DNA from 2 places in the Streptomyces sp. NBC_01268 genome. Region 2 is predicted to be linked to the other one. Evidence: riboswitches for the same ligand, from Rfam matches in the RefSeq annotation. Region 2 holds a riboswitch; the other holds the start of a gene.

Region 1 (6,804 bases), 6.4 Mb from region 2:
TGGACGGTGGCCCGGTCCGAGGCGAGCCCGAGCGCGTAGGGCCGCCCCTGCTCGTCCTGGAGCCGGGTGTTGCGGAACTCCACCAGGATCGTGCGGCCGTCCTTGTGCCGTACGGGGAAGACCCCGGCCCAGGGCCCGGCGCCCGACATCACACGGGCGAACAGCGACCGCACCAGTTCCCTCTGCTCCTCCTCCACCAGCAGCGTGACGGCGGGGCGGCCGAGTGCCTCGGCGGTCGGATAGCCGAAGACCACCTCCGCCTGGGGGCTCCACAGGACGATCCGCCCGCGCTCGTCCAGGACGACGGCGGCCACCCCGAGCACGTCGAGGAGACCGCCCGGCTCCATGGCGAGATCGCCGTCCGCCGGGTCCGGACCGGCAGGGAAGGCCGCCGCGCTCATCCAGACCGTGTCCCTCCTCCACCCCGCAGCCCCTCCATCATCCCGCCCCGGAAGCGGACCGCCAGTCGTGAAAATCGTGAAAGAGATGAAGACGGGAGCCGGGAAATGTGGAGGAGTGCTGACAGGTCCGTGAGTGTTCCGTCGCGAAACCCCCGGAGGATTGCTGTCCGTGATGGCTCGCGAATTGCCCGACTGATCAGTAACAAGTCTCTGACCTGGAAGAACAAGGTGATCGTCGGGACGGGAGCGCAGCACTGGACGGATAGCGGACGGCAGGTATGGTCGGGCCCGTTCATTCGTCGATTCGTCTCGGGGAATTCCGTGGGGGAGAGGGGAAAAGGGGCACACGCGGACTCCGCGGGCGAAGACCGACCAAAGACGTTCGAGGCGAGGCGGACCGATGGCAGCTGGTGGTGACGGGCGGCAGGGGGGCTGGTTCGGGCCGGGCCCGGGCGAGCGGCCCACCGCGGCGCAGGCACCCGCGGCAGGGCGGGCGGCCGTGCCGGACGACGCGCCCGACGCGGTGTTGCTGCGCCGGACGATGGCCGAGATCGAACCGATCGCGGACAAGGTCACCTCGTACTTCTACGCCCTGCTCTTCCTCCGCCACCCCGACCTGCGGGCCCTCTTCCCGGCGGCGATGGACGCCCAGCGCGACCGGCTCTTCAAGGCGCTGCTCACGGCCGCCACGCACGCCGAGGACACCGCCACCCTCACCGCGTACCTGACCGGGCTCGGCCGCGGCCACCGGAAGTACGGCACGCTGCCCGAGCACTACCCGGCCGTCGGCGAGTGCCTGATCGGCGCCCTCGCGCAGCACGCCCCGCACAGCTGGGGCCCGCGGACCGAGGCGGCCTGGGTGGGCGCGTACACCGCCATCTCCCAGATCATGATCGACGCGGCCGCCCAGGACGAGCTCCGGGCCCCCGCCTGGTGGCAGGCGGAGGTGGTCGCCCACGAGCCGCGCACCGCCGACGTCGCCGTCGTCACGGTCCGCCCCGACCAGCCGTACCCCTTCCGCGCCGGGCAGTACACCGCCCTGGAGACACCCTGGTGGCCACGGGTCTGGCGGCACTACTCCTTCGCCTCCGCGCCCCGCTCCGACGGCCTGCTCTCCTTCCACGTGAAGGCCGTGCCCGCGGGCTGGGTGTCGAACGCGCTCGTGCACCGCGCCCGGCCCGGGGACGTCCTGCGGCTCGGCGGCCCCAGCGGCTCGATGACCGTCGACCACCACACCGACAACGGACTGCTGTGCCTCGGTGGCGGTACGGGCATCGCCCCCATCAAGGCGCTGGTCGAGGACGTCGCCCAGCACGGCAGGCGCCGCTCCGTCGACGTGTTCTACGGCGCCCGCAGCAACGACGACCTGTACGACATCGAGACCATGCTGCGGTTGCAGCAGTCGCACCCCTGGCTCTCCGTGCGCCCGGTCGTCGACACCGGTCCCGGCTCGGCCCTGTCCGGGGGCCTGTCCGGAGCCGTGCGCGAGTTCGGCCCGTGGCACACGTACGAGGCGTACCTCTCCGGCCCGCCCGGCATGATCCGCCGCGGTGTCGACACCCTCGTGGGCATCGGCATCCCCACCCACCGCATACGGCACGACTCCATCGAAGAACTGGTCGGGGCGAGGAATTGAGCACCTTCGAGCACACCGGTCCGCGGTCGGCGACCCCGCCGCGCACCGTCCGCCCGGGAAGCGACGGCGAGCACCTGGTCCAGCGGCGCACGGGCACCACCGAGCGCGCCGACCGGTTCTACGCCGAGCAGGTCCTCGACCGGCTCAACCCCCGGATGCGGGAGTTCGTGGCCCGCCAGGAGATGTTCTTCCTGGCCACCGCCGACCGGCACGGGGCCTGCGACAACACCTTCCGGGCTGGCCCGGCCGGCTTCCTCCACGTCCTGGACGAGGTGCGGCTCGCCTACCCCGAGTACCGGGGGAACGGGGTGCAGGCCAGCCTCGGCAACATCGAGGAGAACCCGCACGTCGGCCTCCTGATGGTGGACTTCCTCCGGGACCGCGTCGGGCTCCACGTGAACGGCACGGCCCGGGTCGTGGCCGACGACGAGATGCGCGCCGGCCACCCCGGACTCACGGTCGACCCGGTGCCGGGGCGGCGCGCGCTGAGCTGGGTGGAGATCACCGTGGAGGAGGCGTACATCCACTGCGCCAAGCACATCCCGCACCTCCAGAAGGTGCCGCGGCACGGCCAGGGCCGGGCGTGGGGCACCGACGACGTCCGGCGCAAGGGCGGCGACTTCTTCGGCGCCGCGGCGGACGCGCCGGAACGGGGACCGTTCCTCCCGCCGCCCCGCGCGGGCGCGGAGACGTGGCGGGCGGAGGCCGAGCGGGTGCTGGAGCGGGCGGAGCGGCGGCGCCACGCGTCCGAGGGGTTCAGCGGCTGGTTCAGCAGGGGTGTCGAAAGCCGGATTCCCTAATCCCTCAAATCAATCGGATCCGGACATGTCCGATTAAAGGGTGGCCGGTGATCTGAGTCACGGTCGGACGTTCTCGCGGAACGCTGTCGTGGCGTCACGCGTCAGCGTCCGGCAACCAGTTGGGGAAATGGATCACAGAGCGCCGATTGATCCTTTTCCGCCCCATAAAAGATCTGCTTGCTTTTGCGAATCAGGCCCTTGTTCTCGCTGTTCTCCTTCGCCTACGGTCACCCGCAATCCGGACGGAACGCCGAATCCTGCCGCCGCCCGGGCACCGCACTCACCCACTCGTACGGCAGGAGCGGGGGACCCAGGTTCGCCGCCGTCCCGGTCTCCGGGGCGGCTCGGGGTGCAGCCGCGCGCAGCGCGGCCGGGCAGCTCCTGCCCGAACCCGACAGCTCACCTCGCAGGCGAAGGAGAGGAATTCGCCATGCGTGGACCCGGGAAGCACCGCCGCCCCAAGAACACCCCGCTCGCCCGCGGACTGGCCGTCGTCGGCATCACCGGCAGCGCCGCACTCGTCCTGCCGCTCGCCGGGGCCACCGGCGCGGCGGCCGAGACCCCGAGGGCCCCGCAGGCGGTGCACGCCGTCGCATTCGTCGCAATCGAAAAGGCGGCGGTCGGGACGGCGAAGGCGAGCGGCCCCGTCCGCTATTCCGTGGTCGCCGGCGACTCGCTCTCGAAGATCGCCCGGAAGCACCACGTGAGCGGCGGCTGGAAGACGATCTACCGCGACAACCGCGCCGCCGTCGGCGCGGACCCGGGCCTCATCCGCCCCGGTCTGCGACTCACCATCGACACCAAGAACGCCAAGGGTGCCGGGAGCGCGGCGCGTCCGGCGGTGGCGCGTACGGCAGCCGCGACCGGCGCCGCCGCCGCGCGTCCGGCGGTCTCGCACCCGTCGTCCGCCGCGTCGCCCGCCGTGGTCCAGGCCGCGGTCTCGTCGGCGGCCTCGGCCGTCTCGTACTCGAACGACCTGGACGGCTGGATCCGCGAGTCCCTCGACATCATGGCCAGGAACGGCATCCCGGGCAGCTACGACGGCATCTACCGCAACGTCATGCGCGAGTCCTCGGGCAACCCGCTGGCCATCAACAACTGGGACTCCAACGCCCTCGCCGGCACGCCGTCCAAGGGCCTGCTCCAGGTGATCGAGCCCACCTTCCAGGCCTACCACGTGGCCGGCACGGCCTTCGACCTCTACGACCCGGTGGCCAACATCACGGCCGCCTGCAACTACGCGGCCGCCCGCTACGGCTCGATCGACAACGTCAACGGCGCCTACTGACGGGGCCGGGCGGCCTCCGGGTCGGAGTCTCCGCCGAGGTGGCCTCGATCCCACGGCCGCACCGCCGACGGCTTCGGGACGTGCGGCGACGTCGCCGGTGAGCGCCTGTGGACCGCGTCCCAGAAGCTCACCGGCGTCCGTCACGCCTCACCGGTCGGCCAGACGCCTGCGCCTCGCCCGCCGTTCAGGCGAGGAACTCCCGGTCGCGGGCCACCACGACGCCGCCGTGCACGACCAGGTCCCGGCGCGGCATGTCCACCACGACCTGGGGCAGGCACTCGCCCCGTACGAGGACGAAGTCGGCCGGCGCGCCGGGCCGGAGGTCGGCGTGCGGCAGGCCCATGACGTCCGCACCGCCGTTCGCGGCGACGCCGTAGCAGTCGGTCAGCTCGTCGTCGAGGCGGACGTCCGTGACCCAGCCGAGCAGGTGGGCGCGGTGCATCATGTCCGCGTTGCCGAACGGGCTCCAGGAGTCCCGCACGCCGTCGGATCCGAGGCCGACCCGTACGCCGTGCTCGCGCAGCCGGGCGATCGGCAGGACCAGCGAGTCGGAGGGGGCGACGGTCGTGAGGGCGATGTCCTGGGCGCCCAGATCGGCGGCGATCGCGCCCAGGTCGCGGTCGGACAGGGCGGGCAGGCAGAAGACGTGGCTGACGGTGACCTTGCCCGAGAGGGAGAGGGCGCGGGTGCGGTCGATGATGCCGCGCATGGCCTTGATCCCCTTCTCGCCGCGGTCGTGCAGGTGGATGTCCACGCCGACGCCGTGGCGGTCCGCGATGCCGAAGACCAGGTCGAGCTGCTCCTCGAGGGCCTGGTCGAAGCCGATGGGGTCGATGCCGCCGATCATGTCCACGAGTCCCTCGCGGGCCGCGTCCTCCAGCAGCTTCGCCGTCCCCGGGGTCCGGATCACACCGTGCTGGGGGAACGCGACGATCTGGACGTCGAGCGCGTGCCGAAGCCGCGCCCGCGCGTCGGCGACGCCCTGCACTCCGGCCAGGCCGTACGCCGGGGCCACGTCGGCGTGGGCGCGCATCGCCCGGGTGCCGCGGGCGACGGCGTGGGACATCAGCCCGTACGCGCGCTCGGCGACCGGCCGGCGCTGGCTGCGGAACAGCTCCACGTCCTGCGCGACGTAGTCGGCGATGCCGCTCGCCGGGCGCCGCGACACCCAGGAGCCGCCCCAGGTCGTCTTGTCGGGATGGATGTGCGCGTCCACCAGCGACGGAAGCGCGATCCGGCCCCCGCCGTCGACGACCTTCGCCCCGTGCGGTGCGGGGCGGCCCGAGACGCGCCCGTCGACGACCACGAGGTCCGTCGGCTTCGCCGCGCCGAAGACGCGCACGTTGCGGAAGACCACCGTCCTGTCGCGCTGCCGGCCGGCAGCGGCGCCGGTGGCCGCCACTGCTTCGACGGGGGCGGCCGTCGCGGGGGCGGCGGCGCCCGCGGTGGCCGTCGTTCCGGCCAGGGCGGCGGCGCCCGCCAGCATCGTGCGACGGGAGAGCGCGGGGGAGGGGGAGGACGGCTGCATGGGGACTCCTTGAGGAGGGGGCCAACGGCTCCCCGTTTTTGTATACCAATCAAGGTGCACCGAACAAGGGAAGGGCATCAGGGGCGGGGAATCGCCAGATGGAAGCCGATCCTGAAGGCATCGCCAAGGGGGAGCTGGAGTCGGGCCTCGCTTTTGGTATACAAATTCTCTCAGGCGTCGCCGAAGAGGGAGCGCAGGGCGACCGCCCGGCTGTCCCGCACGTGCAGCAGCGTGCTGGCCCCCGCCGCCTCCGCGTCCCCCGCGGCGATGTGCCGGAACATCTCGGCGTGCTGGGCCCGCATGTGGGCGGGCTCCTCGCGGAGCCCGAAGAGCAGGCGCAACTGCCAGCTCAACTGCTCCATCATGCGCGCGAGCAGCGGATTGCCGGCCATGGCGACGACGCCCTCGTGGAACGCCGTGTGCGCGGCGACCTCCCGCGTCCCCTCGGCCTCGGCCGCCGCCGACTCGGCCTGGTGGAGCGTCGCCTCCAGCGCGGTCAGCCCCGCGGGGTCACCCGCCGCCGCGACCCGGGCCGCGAGCCGCGAGGCCTGGACCGCCAGGGGCTCCCACACCTCGTACAGATGCTCCACGTCGGTGCGCTCCAGGCGCCGTACGCGCACCCCGCTGTGCGGGAGCAGTTCGAGCAGGCCCTCGGCGACGAGCGCACGCAGCGCCTCGCGGACGGGTACGCGCGACATGCCGAGCTCCTCGGCGACCTCCCGCTCGACGAGCCGCGCGCCCTGTTCGTACCGCCGGTCGACGATGCGCTGCAGGACGGCCTCGCGGGCCCGCGCTCCGAGCGGGCCCGATCCGGCCTCCTTGGCCGTCGCCCCGGCCCTGCTGCTGTCCGCCACCTTGTCCGACCTCTTCCGTCCTCGCGCCGGGACCACCCGGGCCCGCCGCGCCGAGGATACGACGGGCGGGCCCGGCCGGACGGATCAGACGGCCGCGGGTTCGGCCGTCTGATCGGCGGCGGGCGCGGGCGCCGCCGTGGCGCGGGGGCCCTGGGCGGCGCGCAGGCCGAACCGCGCGATGACGGCGACGAGGGCGAAGGCCGTCGCCCCGATCCAGAAGGTGAGGGTGAAGCCGGACTCCGCGGGCAGCGGCGGGACACCCGCCGGCAGGTGCTCCAGGGTCTTCGAGGCCAGGAT
Region 2 (6,804 bases):
GTCCACCTGGAGACGCTGCCGCTGTACGACGTGTTCGCCGGCGGCGTCCTGGAACGGATACCGGCCGGACTCCCCGCGTCCCCTAGAGGGGCATGAGGTCGGGGCGCTTGGCCTCGACGTGGTCCCCGGAGCTCTCGCCGCGCAGACGGCGTCCGATCCACGGGACCAGGTACTCCTTCGCCCAGTGGATGTCGTCCTTGCGGACCTCGAGGGTGCCGCGCGGAGCCTGCGGCGGCCACGGCTGGTCCGGGTCGGCCGGCACCGGCAGACCGAGGACCTGGGCGGCGCGCAGCGCGACCCGGGTGTGTCCCTCGGCCGACAGGTGGAGCCGGTCGTCGTCCCAGGCCCGCCGGTCCTGGACCGACTTCAGCGACCACAGGTCGAGCACCGGGCAGTCGTAGCGGTCGGCGATGCTCCGGACGTGGGCGGTGTAGGTGGCGATCTTCCCGCGCAGGTGCTTCAGGACGGGCACGTCGCGCGTGTCGAAGCCGGTCGTCACCATGACGGTGCCCACGGCGGAGGTCAGGTCGGCGACCGCGCGCTCGAAGCGCTCGGCCACGTCGTCGGGGTCGGTCCCGGGGCGGATGATGTCGTTGCCGCCGGCGCAGAAGGTCACCAGGTCGGGGGCGAGTTCCTTCGCCCGGGGGACCTGCTCCGCGACGATCTGGTCCAGAAGGCGCCCCCGCACCGCCAGGTTGGCGTAGCGGAAGGCGTCGTTCTCCGGCAGCTGGTCGGCGAGCAGGACCGCGAACCGGTCCGCCCATCCGACGTACGTCCCGTCGGGGCCGGGGTCGCCGACGCCCTCCGTGAAGCTGTCACCGATCGCCGCGTACGACCCGAATGCGTTCTTGTCTCTTGTTCTCGAATCGTCTGCCACGGGAACACATCTTTCCCTTACGGATGTGACCTACGCGACCGTAAGGAGGGGTTGACGGCGGGTGACATATGCCACCGATAAAGATTCCACCAAGCCGGAATACGCCGGAGGCCCGGCACGTGGGTGCCGGGCCTGCGGGGTGAACCCGTGGAGTTCGCGGGGTCAGCAGCCTCAGATGCTGACGCCGTGCTGGCGCAGGACGGCCAGCGGGTCGATGTCGGAGCCGTACTCCGGCCCGGTGCGCATCTCGAAGTGCAGGTGGGGTCCGGTGACGTTGCCGGTCGAACCGGAGAGGCCGATCTGCTGGCCGCCGCTGACCGTCTGGCCGGCGGAGACGGAGAGCGAGGAGAGGTGCCCGTACTGCGAGAAGGTGCCGTCGGCGTGCTGGATGACGACCTGGTTGCCGTACGCGCCGCCCCAGCCGGCCGAGTAGACGGTGCCCGGTCCGACCGCCCGGACGGTGGTCCCGGTGGAGGCGATGAAGTCGACGCCGGTGTGGTAGCCGGAGGACCACATCGAGCCGGAGGCCCGGTACGGGGTGGAGACGCCACCGCCGGCGATGGGAGTGACCCAGCCGGAGGAGGTGGTCTGGCCCGCCGAGGAAGAGGAAGAGGAGGAGGAAGAGGAGGAGGAAGAGGAGGACGAAGAAGAAGAGGAGGACGAGGACGCGGAGGACGACGAGGCCGTCGAGGTGGCGGCGGCCGAGGAGCGCTCGCTGTCGCGGGAGGCGCGGGTGTCGTCGCCGGTGCTCTTCGCGCTGCGCTCGGCCTTCGGCGCGTGGGCCTTGGCGGTGCCCTTGGCGCCGAGGGTGAGCTTCATGCCGGGGAGGATCAGCGAGGGGTCCTCGCCGACGACCTGGCGGTTGTCGCGGTAGAGCTTCTGCCAGCCGCCGGCCAGGTGGTGCTCGCCGGCGATCTTGGACAGGTAGTCGCCGCGGACGACGGTGTACGCCTTGGGGGCGGCGGCGGGCTTGGCGGCCGGCGCCTGGGCGGGGGCCGCGGCGGCGACGGCCTGCGGGGCCTTCGCGGTCGGGGCGGCCTGCTCGGCGGCGTGTGCGCCGGTCGCGCCGATGAGCGGCAGGGCGACGACGGCGCCACCGGTGCCTGCGGCGACGAACCCGCGGGTGATCGGGTTGACCTTGGGACGGCGGTGCTTACCCTTCGCGGGCATGGCGAATTCCTCTCCGTCGCCTGCGAGGTGAGCTGTCGGGTTCGGACTGGAGATGTCCGGCAGCGCTTGCGCGCGGCTTCACCCCGAGCCGTCCTTCTTCGAGGGATCGGCGAACTACCTGGGTCCCCCGCTCCTGCCTTGTACGGGTGGTGTGCGGATTCCGGGCGGCGGCAGGATTAGGCGGTCCGTCCGGATTGAGCGCGACGCTAGACGAGGCGGGTGGGCGTGAACAAGCCACTGATTTCCCGACAGTGACTCAGGCGCGATTTCCGGCCGGAATTACGGTCACCCTCCGTGGATGACGGTCCCTCGATTTCCCTTTCCGGAAGGGAATTTGGAAAAGACGATCAGGCACGGTCCGTCACGTCTATGACGCTGCTCACGCGCCGAATGCCATCTCCCCCGGTATCAGGGCGCGTTACCCCTAAGGGTTCAATTCGGACAGAACACCCATTACAGCCCGAGGGGGTGCGGCCGGGGCCCCTCACCTGGATGATTGCCCCAGGAACCGATCTCGAGACCAGGAGCATCCGTGACGCAGACGACGACCGAGCCCGAGCTGACCGGCGTACGCAACTTCCGCGACCTCGGCGGGCTGCCGACGGTGGACGGACGGAGCGTGCGCGCCGGACGCCTCTTCCGCAGCGGTCACCTGGCGCACGCCACGGCGGAGGACGCGACGTTTCTCGCCACCCTTGCCCTGCACACCGTCTTCGACTTCCGCAACGAGGCCGACCGGCGCATGGAGGGGGCGGACGTGGAGCTGCCCGGCGTGCGGAACGTGAACATACCGCTCAACGACCCGGCCGACGGCAAGGAGTTCTGGAAGCTGGTGCGTTCGGGCGACCTGGCGCAGCTGCGCGAGATCCTGGGCGACGGCAAGGCCGCGGCCCGGATGTCCGATTCGTACCAGAAGATGATTGTGGAGCGGACGGCCGAGCACAGCCGCGTCCTGCACGCCATGGCCGAGGAGAGCGTGCCGGCCCTGATGCACTGCGCCGCCGGCAAGGACCGCGCCGGTCTGTCCATCGCGATCACGCTGCTCGCCGTCGGCGTCGAGCGCGAGGCGATCGAGGCGGACTACGTGAAGTCGAACGAGCCGCACCGCCGGTACAAGGTGCAGCGCAGCTCCACCGCCGAGGGCGCCATGTCGCCCGAGGTGATGGAGCTGCTGAGCCCGCTCTTCGACGCGCGGGTGGAGTATCTGCGGGCCGCCTTCGCGACCATCGAGGAGACCTGGGGTTCGGTCGACGCCTACCTGGCGGAGGGGCTGCGGCTCGCCCCTCAGACCCGGGAGCGGCTGCGCGAGCGGCTGCTCGTCGAGGCGTAGCCTCCGCGCTCCCTACTGGCCGCCGCCCATCGCGAACAGCAGGTAGAGGAAGCCGGCGAAGAGGTGCCCGGCGATCAGGTAGGCGAAGAGGCGGAGCACCAGCCCCTTCGGGAACTTGCCGTTGCCACGCTCTTCGCCGGTGTCCGGTACGGAGTTCTGGGACATGTCGGTCCTTTCCACGGTCGGGGGACTCGGAGGGTCAGCGCCGGTGCGGGGTCCCGTCGCCGAGGCACAGCTCGGCGACGGGACTCTGCATCAGGGTGTGGACGAAGAGCAGCTCGGCCCCGGCGCGGGTGGCGGCGCCGATCCGGTGCGGGGTGAGCGAGTCGAAGTGCGCGCTGTCCCCGGGATCGAGGACGTGCACCGTGTCGCCGAGGGCGAGCCGCACGCGGCCCTCCAGGACGTGGATCCACTCCTCGCCGGGGTGGACCCGCACGATGTCGGCGCGGGTGGCGTAGGGCACGTGCACGCGCAGGCACTGCAGGGCGCGCCCGGCGCCGCCGGCCTGGCGGTAGATCCAGCCGTCGGCCTCGACCGGTTCGGAGCGCCCGGCCCGGACGACCGGGTCGTGCTCGGGCGGCGTCTCGCCCAGGAGCTCGGAGACCGTCGTACCGTAGATGCGGGACAGGGCCAGCAGCATCGGCAGCGAGGGCTGTCGGTTACCCGTCTCCAGGCGGGACAGGTGGGCCGGCGAGAGTCCGGCCCGCTGGGCGGCCGCCTCCAGGGTGAGCCCCCGGCGGCGGCGCAGGGCCCGCAGCTGCGGAGCGACGTCCGGCAGGACGTCGGGCGCGGCGGGGGCGGCAGGGTCCGGGGAGGATTCCCCGGGGACGTGGTCCATGCGTCCATTCCGCCAGGTTCATGCCTCTGAGGCAAGTTTCTTGCCCCAGAGGCAAAAGACCGGAGTCCCGGCCGTACCCGGCACGGTCAGCGTTGCGCGACCGCCTGCTTGACCAGCGTCTTCCCGAAGTCCCACATCAGTCCGCCGCCGCCGTGGGCGTCGTCCATCACCGCCGTGAAGGCGGTCACGAAGCGGTCCACGTCCGCCTCGTCGATGACCAGCGGCGGGATCAACTTGATCACTTCCAGATGGTCGCCCGACACCTGGGTGAGGATCCGGTGCCGCTGGAGCAGCGGCACCACGACCATCTGCGCGAAGAGACCCTTGCGGGCCGCCTGCAGCATCGTCCAGCGGCTGCGCAGCCCCAGGGAGGACGGGCGCCCGAACTCGATGCCGATCATCAGCCCGCGGCCCCGGACCTCCTTCAGCAGCTCGTAGCGCGGCACGAGCTCCCGCAGCCGGGCGGAGAGCAGGCCGCCGATCCGCCGGACGTGGGCGACGGTGCCCTCGGCCTCCATGACCGAGAGCACCGCGAGCCCGGCGGCCATGGCCTGCGCGTTCGCCCCGAAGCTGGCCGAGTGGACCAGGACCCGGTCCATCGACGAGTAGACCTTCTTGAAGATCCAGTCCTTGCCGAGCGTGGCGCCGACCGGCACGTAGCCGCCGGAGAGCGCCTTGGCGACGCAGACCAGGTCCGGCTCGACTCCCTCCTCGTGCTGGTACGCGTAGAAGTCGCCGGTCCGGCCGAGGCCGGTCTGCACCTCGTCGGCGATCAGCAGCGCCCCGTGCCGGTGCAGCAGCTCCTGGGCGGCGCGCAGGAAGCCCGGCGGGGACTCCAGGACGCCCTTGCCCTGGATCGGCTCCACGACGAACGCGGCCACGTCCCCCTTGCGCAGCTCCCGCTCCAGGGCGTCGAGGTCGCCGAGGCCGATCGCCGTGTCCGGCAGCAGCGGGCCGAAGCCGTCCCGGAAGCCGTCCTCGCCGTTGACGGAGAGCGAGCCGGTGGTCAGCCCGTGGAAGGCGTGGGAGCAGTAGAGGACCCTCGGCCGCCCCGTGGCGCAGCGGGCGAACTTGAGGGCGGTCTCCACGGCCTCGGTGCCGCTGTTGCCGAAGAAGACCCGGTCGAGGTGGGGGCTGTGGGCGAGCAGCCGCTCGGCGAGCAGTCCGGGCAGCGGCTGGCAGTCGAAGCGGGTGAGGTCGGCGAGCTGGGCGTCGAGGACGTCGTGCAGCGCCTTGCGGACGACGGGGTGGTGCCGGCCCAGGCCCATGACGCCGAAGCCGGCGAGCATGTCCAGGTAGTCCGCCCCGTCCGCGTCCCAGAAGTGGGCGCCCTCGGCCCGCTCGTACACCTTGTCGAAGCCGATGGTGTGGAGCATGCGCGGGAGCTGGTGGTTGAGGTGCCGGGCGTGCAGCTCGTACCGCTCGCCCCCGCGCTCGGCGAGCAGGGCCCGCAGGTCGAACTCGCCCGTCATGACCGGCTCACCCGTTGTTCCCGTGGACGGTCTCCCGTACCGCGCGCAGCGACTCCTTGAGCGAGCCCATGGTGGCGAGGACGGCGGTGGGCTCGTAGCCGCAGTGCGCCATGCAGTTGGCGCAGCGGGGGTCCTTGCCGCGGCCGTACGCATCCCAGTCGGTCTCTTCGATGAGCTCGCGGTACGTGGGGACGTAGCCGTCGCTCATCAGATAGCAGGGGCGCTGCCACCCGAAGAGGGAGTAGTTCGGGATCGCCCACGCGGTGCAGGGGAAATCGGCCTTGCCTTCCAGGAAATCGAGGAAGAGCGGCGAGTGGTTGAGCCGCCAACGGCGCCGGTTTCCGCCTGCGAAGGCCTTCTTGAAGAGTTCTCTGGTCTGCTCGACGCCCAGGAAGTGCTCCTGGTCGGGAGCCTTCTCGTAGGCATAGGCGGGCGAGATCATCATTTCGTCGACCTGGAGGTCGTCGTTGAGGAAGTTCAGCACCTCGATGATCGTCTGGGGGGTGTCGGTGTTGAAGAACGTCGAATTGGTGGTGACCCGGAAGCCGCGCCGCTTGGCCTCCTTGATCGCCGCCACCGCCTCGTCGAACACTCCCTCCTTGGCGACGGACTCGTCGTGCCGCTCGCGCAGTCCGTCGATGTGGACGGCGAAGGCGAAGTACGGGGAGGGGGTGAAGTCCTCCAGCTTCTTGCGCAGCAGCATCGCGTTGGTGCAGAGGAAGACGTACTTGCGCTTGGCCACCAACTGGCGGACGATCTCGTCGATCTGAGGGTGCATCAGCGGCTCGCCGCCGGCGATGGAGACCATCGGCGCCCCGGACTCCAGGACGGCTCCGACCGCCTGGGCGACCGGCATGCGCTGCTTGAGCACGCCCGCCGGATGCTGGATCTTGCCGCAGCCCTCGCACTTGAGGTTGCAGGCGAACAGCGGCTCCAGCTCGACGATCAGCGGGAACTTCTCCCGCTTGCGGAGCTTCTGTTCGAAGAGGTAGGTCCCGACCCGGATGGACTGACGGAGCGGCATGGCCATAACTCGCTCACCTCCTGGGGAGCAGCAAAGAACGGTGCCATTCGAAGAAAGCGGGAAGGACGGCACGAAGAACGCGGAAAGCCGATA

What was found. A riboswitch is a leader RNA that binds a small molecule or an ion and turns the genes downstream of it on or off. The one in region 2 is predicted to bind cyclic di-AMP.
Region 1: it holds a riboswitch for cyclic di-AMP, as region 2 does, so the genes downstream of both, OG309_RS02465 (LysM peptidoglycan-binding domain-containing protein) here and OG309_RS31420 (M23 family metallopeptidase) in region 2, are expected to answer to the same signal.

The regions. Positions count from the first base shown of each region.
Region 1 is NZ_CP108454.1:569,772-576,575, reverse strand. It holds gene OG309_RS02480 (SpoIIE family protein phosphatase) at 1-401, opposite strand, end outside; gene OG309_RS02475 (globin domain-containing protein) at 802-2,037, shown strand; gene OG309_RS02470 (pyridoxamine 5'-phosphate oxidase family protein) at 2,034-2,837, shown strand; cyclic di-AMP (ydaO/yuaA leader) riboswitch at 3,109-3,263, shown strand; gene OG309_RS02465 (LysM peptidoglycan-binding domain-containing protein) at 3,268-4,125, shown strand; gene OG309_RS02460 (amidohydrolase) at 4,310-5,653, opposite strand; gene OG309_RS02455 (GntR family transcriptional regulator) at 5,824-6,507, opposite strand; gene OG309_RS02450 (MFS transporter) at 6,592-6,804, opposite strand, start outside.
Region 2 is NZ_CP108454.1:6,966,094-6,972,897, reverse strand. It holds gene OG309_RS31430 (STM4011 family radical SAM protein) at 1-96, shown strand, start outside; gene OG309_RS31425 (SGNH/GDSL hydrolase family protein) at 83-877, opposite strand; gene OG309_RS31420 (M23 family metallopeptidase) at 1,049-2,047, opposite strand; cyclic di-AMP (ydaO/yuaA leader) riboswitch at 2,052-2,206, opposite strand; gene OG309_RS31415 (tyrosine-protein phosphatase) at 2,580-3,377, shown strand; gene OG309_RS31410 (DUF6126 family protein) at 3,390-3,542, opposite strand; gene OG309_RS31405 (helix-turn-helix domain-containing protein) at 3,577-4,215, opposite strand; gene OG309_RS31400 (aspartate aminotransferase family protein) at 4,302-5,687, opposite strand; gene hpnH (adenosyl-hopene transferase HpnH) at 5,695-6,717, opposite strand; gene OG309_RS31390 (phosphorylase family protein) at 6,725-6,804, opposite strand, start outside.